DNA from 2 places in the Serratia sp. HNCC26DJ206 genome. Region 1 is predicted to be linked to the other one. Evidence: predicted binding sites of a transcription regulator. Region 1 holds the regulator's gene; the other holds the start of a gene.
The links. The regulator Fur, encoded in region 1, represses iron uptake genes when iron is present. The targets are predictions, from matches to a motif close to ATAATAATGAGAACNACTATCAA.

Region 1 (3,157 bases):
AGCCAGAGCCATGATCTCTTCAGCCGCACGCGCGGCTCGGCGTTAAGGATGACGCCGGATCAACACCGCTTGTAGTGATTCCCCGGTATCGCATAAATGCGATAAAACCCCAGAGCACATTTCTGGCATGATAGATATTTACCGGTAAGAGAGAGTCACCACGCTGAACTCTTGCCTTGATCTCACGTAAGACGATACCCAAAAGGCTCGACGTTGCAGGTAAGCAACCCGCGAACTCCAAAGGTATATCCACTGAATTAAAAAGGTTATCTGCAATATGGCTCATGTAGGCATTTTCTTTGGCAGCGATACTGGCAATACCGAAAACATTGCCAAGATGATCCAGAAAAATCTTCAGCAAAAATATGGCAAAGACGTGGCTGAAATTCACGACATTGCCAAAAGCAGTAAAGAAGATCTGGAAGCTTTCGACATCCTGCTGCTCGGCATCCCAACCTGGTATTACGGTGAAGCCCAGTGTGACTGGGATGACTTCTTCCCAACGCTGGAAGATATTGACTTCAACGGCAAACTGGTGGCGCTGTTTGGTTGTGGTGACCAAGAAGACTATGCAGAATATTTCTGCGATGCGATGGGTACCATCCGTGACATCATTGAACCACGCGGTGCTGCGATCATCGGCCACTGGCCAACCAAGGGTTACCACTTCGAAGCCTCTAAAGGCTTGGCAGACGACCATCACTTTGTCGGCTTGGCCATTGACGAAGATCGTCAGCCTGAGTTGACCAACGAACGCGTAGATGCCTGGGTCAAACAGATCAGCGAAGAGCTGAGCCTGGCTGACATCGTCGGCTAAGTACCCCTTTCCAGATATTGTACAAAAGCCCTGCAAAGCGCATAGTGTTGGCTACAGGGCTGCTATCGGTATCGCGGATTAGAGTAATAGAAGCAACAAGTCTGTAACTTCCCGCACCATCAGGGTAGACTGCGGCATCGGTTTATCCCATCCATCATCAAGACGTTGCATGTACCCTATGCAACAGCGCAGATATACCTTTGTTAACGACCGACGGTTTCTATTTAGGGCAAGCGGTTCTATAATGAGACGCAATTAACTCTTTGTGCCGACCGATGCCATAGGCTAAAACGCCTCAACTTGATTAGCATAGTAACAGGACTGAATCCGCATGACTGACAACAATAACGCATTGAAGAAGGCCGGCTTAAAAGTCACGCTTCCGCGACTCAAAATCCTGGAAGTCTTGCAGGATCCGGCATGCCATCACGTCAGTGCGGAAGATCTGTACAAAAAACTGATAGATATGGGTGAAGAAATTGGCTTAGCAACGGTTTACCGCGTGCTGAACCAATTTGATGACGCGGGCATTGTGACTCGTCACAATTTTGAAGGCGGTAAATCCGTATTCGAACTGACCCAGCAACATCATCACGACCACCTGATTTGCCTGGACTGCGGCAAAGTGATCGAGTTCAGCGACGAGCCTATCGAAGTACGTCAGCGTGATATCGCCAAACAGCACGGTATCAAGCTCACCAATCACAGCCTGTACCTGTACGGCCATTGTGAGGTGGGTGATTGCCGCGAAAACGATACGCTGCACGATAAGCGATAACTCTGGCCTGCCAGAAATGAGAAACCGCCTTGATGGCGGTTTTTTTGTGCCTGCGATTTACAGATAAAAAATCCCCGGACAGGCCGGGGACAATGATAATGCCAAATATTACACTCTCTTATAGCACTTTTCTCTGACACGGGACTTCACCTGCAGCCCATCCGCCGACACGCAAATGGGCTGAGTTTTGGCTTAGGCTTTTACCGGCTCAGCACGGCTGAAGCGTTTGCCATCCGGGCTGACCGCGCGGATTTGAACATCACCCGCAACGGCCGGGCGAGCACGATCGTCATAGCGCTGCCACTGTTTGCCACCGTCGGTAGAATATTCAATCCCCAGACCTGGTAAGGCGATATTAGCCTCCAGTTTGCCATCGACAACGCGTGCCCCCGGAACTGGCAGACGGTAGCTCACGCCACTTTTATCCAGCTTGGCCAACTCACGTTGCCCGATCAGGTTGGCAAAGTGCAGCCAGTCTTTTTCTAGCGCCTTGGTATCGACCTGATGGGTTTCGCCACCTTTGTATTCACGGCCGGCTTTATAGTCCTGTTCCCAGCTCGCACGATGCCAAGCACGTTCCGCAACCGACAGCGCTCGTGGGTAAATCATATATTCCATTTGCTGATCGGTACGCACAACCTCACTCCACAGCTGGGCTGAAAGACCATAAGCACCCGGCCATGGTTTATCACTCTTGGCAGTGAAGTGGTTGCCATCACGGTCAACCGAAGTTTCAGCGTTTTGTGGCAGGTTGTCTGGCGCGAAGCTGAAGATCTTCTGCTCATCGCTGAAGCGGGTGCCCCAGTAGTAACCATGCTCTTCCGGGGTCACTTCATAAGGGAAATCCATGTAAACGTAATCCGGGTTGGAGAGCACAACGTCATAACCCTTGTTCGCCCAGTCGTTAGCCGAGTCGAAGCCGCCCCAGTACAGGGTATCCCAGAAGTTCACCGCAACATTCTTAGTCGCGAAAGCTTTCGAGTCTTTGGCATCTTTCAGGCCATCCTGCCACGCCTGCATTCTGTCAATACCGTGCGCTTTCACCAGTTGGCTAACTTCAAGCCCGAAGTAGCTCGGCAAGTGCTCCATATCTTCCACTTTGCCGCCTTTGATGATCGCCTGACAAACCTCAGACTTGGCCCATGGTTTATCTTCTTTGCTCAGATCAAGAATGCCCTTGCCCGCTTCCGGCTTCTTCACATCGGTATAACCAGCACCCAAGCGGATATTCTTCGCTTCATCCCCACCAAAGTGCCAGGTTTGCAGTGGTTGACCGGCTTCTTTGTGCATCTGGGCGACTTCACCAATCACTTTATCAACAAAGTTTTTGGATGAATCCAGGCACGGGTTCAGGTAGCTCTGACGGTTAAAATACTGCACTGAGGTGGTATTAGAGGTATCTGTCGGATCCACCAGACGGAACTCATTCGCCTCTTTCTCTTTACCTTCGGCCAGCAGTTTCTTGTAGCGCGCTTCCATGGAAACAATCGCAGCGCGAGCATGCGCAGGCATGTCGATCTCAGGGATCACTTCAATCTGGCGCGCCTGGGCATATTTGACGA
Region 2 (3,157 bases), on a different contig from region 1:
TCACCGGCACCACACCGATCTTCAGCAGGGCAAAGAACACCACGTAAAATTCCACCACGTTGCCAAGCTGCACCAGCGCGGTATCGCCCGCTTGCAATCCCCGGCGCAGCAGTGCAGCGGCCAGGCGATCGGAAAGCTGCTCCAGTTCGCGGTAACTCAGGCTGCGTTGCGGGTCAATCAGGGCAATGGCGTCATTGTCTGCCTGCCGGGCCAAGATCTCGGTCAGCGGCTTATCGATCCAATAGCCACGCTCACGGTAACGGCGTGCGAAATCCTCGGGCCAGGGGGTAAAAGCAATACTCATAAGATGTTTATCCTTGAAGGCCAAAGGCACGCAGCATGGTGCTGAGTTTGGTGCCGGTTTCATGCCATTCAGCCTGTGGAGATGAGTCCGGCACAATGCCCGCACCGGCAAACAGGCGCACCTGATTGGCGTTGACCGTACCGCAGCGGATAGTAACCACCCACTCACCGTTGCCTTCGGCGTCGCACCAGCCGACGATGCCGCCAAATAGGCCACGCTCAAAAGGCTCCAGCTGTGCGATCAACTCGCGCGCAGCCAGCGTTGGTGTGCCGCAGAGTGCAGGCGTCGGGTGCAACAGGCAGGCCAGCGACAGCGCGTTCTCTGCCCGCTCGGCCACTTCGCCGTCGATCGGCGTCGAAAGATGCCACAGCGTTGTGGTGCTCAGCAGCTCCGGGGAAGCGGGAATATGCAGATGGCGGCAGCGGCCACGCAAGACCTGACGCATATCTGCGGTGACAATCTGGTGTTCATAGCGATCTTTAGCCGATGTCAGCAATTGCTCACTAACTTGACGATCGCGCTGAGGATCGCTTTCACGCCGTGCCGATCCGGCCAGCGGATTGGAATAGAACTGATTGCCGTACTTGCGCAGCAGCAGTTCCGGGCTGGCACCCACCAACGCCCCCTCTTCGAGCGGGACATGGAAATGGAAACCCTGCGGATTCTGGGCAATGATGCGCATCATCAGCGCCTGCGGATCTATCCGTTTACTGGTTTCAATCTCCAGCAAGCGAGAAAGCACCACTTTTTCCAGTTGTTCACCGCCGGTTGCCTGCACTGCATCGGCCACCATCTGCATAAACTGCGCCTGCTCTGGCAACTCGGTTTGGCGGGTGATGGTGGGCAATGCGGCAGCCGTGGGTTTCACGTCTGCCATAAAGGCTTCACGTTCAAACCATTGGGTTTGCTGGGGGATAAATAACGCCGACGGTTGACGGGTATCGAAAGGAATAGCGCCGCACAGCACCGGGTTTGGTATTCCTGCCTGCTGGGCTTGGGCAAACGCCTGCTGTACCACCCGCTGGAAGGTGCCTTGCAGATTGTCGCCATCGGCGGCAGGCTGCGTAATTTTGGCAAAGTACCCTTGCGTGCTCAGGCTACGATAAGGAGAAGTAAAAAAGAAACCTGAGGTTGGGGAAACCGTGACTGGCTGTAGCGCACAACTCCTGCTCTGCAGATCCTCTTGTTCGACCCCCTTAACTGCTAACACCATCGGTACTCCCTTTTCATCGTTAATAACAATCAACATAATAATGATTATCATTTGTATTTGATTGCGATAAAGTACCTTTCAGCATTTGTCATGTCAATAAATGCAAACACTTATTTTCATCAGTTTTAGATATTAATTTTCAATACTCATTCATTGAATTGATGGCCATTAGCATTCAACAGGAGATTACCGAAAATGATAAATACCTTACGGCTCGGGCTGGCGCTGTTTGCCATGTTGGCGCTGGGCGTAGCTCAGGCGGCAGCTACTGCCGAATGGCCACGCAGTATCACCACCCCACACGGAGTGATTACCCTCAATCAGCCACCGGTACGGATTGTCTCCACCAGCGTCACCGTCACCGGCACTCTGTTAGCCATCGACGCCCCGGTGATCGCCAGTGGAGCCACCAGCCCGAACAACCGGCTGTCAGATAAGCAGGGTTTTTTCCATCAATGGGGTGAGATCGCCGCCCAGCGCGGTGTGAAGCGCTTATACATCGGCGAACCCAATGCCGAAGCGATAGCCGGTGAGGCCCCCGACCTGATTGTGATGTCCGCCACCGGCGCCGATTCCGCGCTGCGCCTGTACGAGCAGTTATCGGCTATCGCACCGGTACTGGTGGTGAATTACGACGACAAGAGCTGGCAGGAACTGGCACTCATTCTCGGCCAAGCTACCGGACATGAAGCGCAGGCGGAGAAAGTCGTCGGTGAGTATGCAGCACGAGAAAAGGCGCTGAAGCAACGGATGACGCTGCCCCCGCAGCCCACGTCGGCACTGGTATTACGCAGCGACGGCAAAAATGCCAACCTGTGGACCGCCGATTCCTCTCAAGGGCAACTGCTGCAACAGTTAGGCTTTACCCTGGCGACGTTGCCGCCAAAGCTCAACGCCAGCACTAGTCAGGGGGCGCGCAAAGACATTATTCAATTAGGCGGGGAAAATCTGGCGCAGGGCCTGAATGGCCAGACCCTGCTGCTGTTTGCCAATGACGAAACTGACGTGCAGCGGCTGATGAACAACAACTTTCTGGCGCATCTGCCCGCGGTAGAAAACCAACGGGTTTATGCGCTGGGCAACGACACTTTCCGTCTGGATTATTACAGCGCCAGCAACCTGCTGACGCGTCTTGAGCAGCTATTTATTTCTCAGTAGCTTCAGCGGCGGGTTGTAGCACATGGCTCTGCCCGCCACTGCCTACCTGGCGCAAACCACGCATGGCGAACGCCAGTACTACCGCCAGCAGCACGGCACCAAAACCGAAACTGCTTGAGGTCATGGCTGGCAGCATAAATGCCCCCATCGCCCCCAGCAGCAACGCACCGAGCGCATCGCCGACCACGTTCTGTGCGGTCCACAGCCCGTTGATGCGGCCAAGAAACGCATCCGGCGTCAGGTTCTGAATCAGCCCATACTGCAACAGCGAGTTCAGCGCGCTGAAATAACCAAAGGCCACCAGGCACAGCAGCGCCATGCCATACCACGGCATCAGGCCAAACAGCCCGATGGCAGCGAATGCGGCAATTGCCGTCAGCAGCATCACCCACCCTGGCCGGGCAACCTGTGCCACTCGCCCACTGGTGAAAGCACCGATCGTCGCCCCCAGCGGCACGGCGGCATACATAAAGCCCAGGTGC

Region 2: a site for Fur is predicted at 1,552-1,574, ahead of AC2A1E_RS21850 (isochorismate synthase). Genes of this name have one in related genera too.

The regions. Positions count from the first base shown of each region.
Region 1 covers NZ_JBXUGP010000015.1:30,511-33,667, forward strand. Annotated here, with positions in the region: gene ybfE (LexA regulated protein) at 1-14, shown strand, start outside; gene fldA (flavodoxin FldA) at 278-817, shown strand; gene fur (ferric iron uptake transcriptional regulator) at 1,149-1,595, shown strand; gene AC2A1E_RS11645 (beta-N-acetylhexosaminidase) at 1,788-3,157, opposite strand, start outside.
Region 2 covers NZ_JBXUGP010000044.1:3,322-6,478, forward strand. Annotated here, with positions in the region: gene AC2A1E_RS21845 ((2,3-dihydroxybenzoyl)adenylate synthase) at 1-304, opposite strand, end outside; gene AC2A1E_RS21850 (isochorismate synthase) at 312-1,517, opposite strand; gene fepB (Fe2+-enterobactin ABC transporter substrate-binding protein) at 1,713-2,675, shown strand; gene entS (enterobactin transporter EntS) at 2,662-3,157, opposite strand, start outside.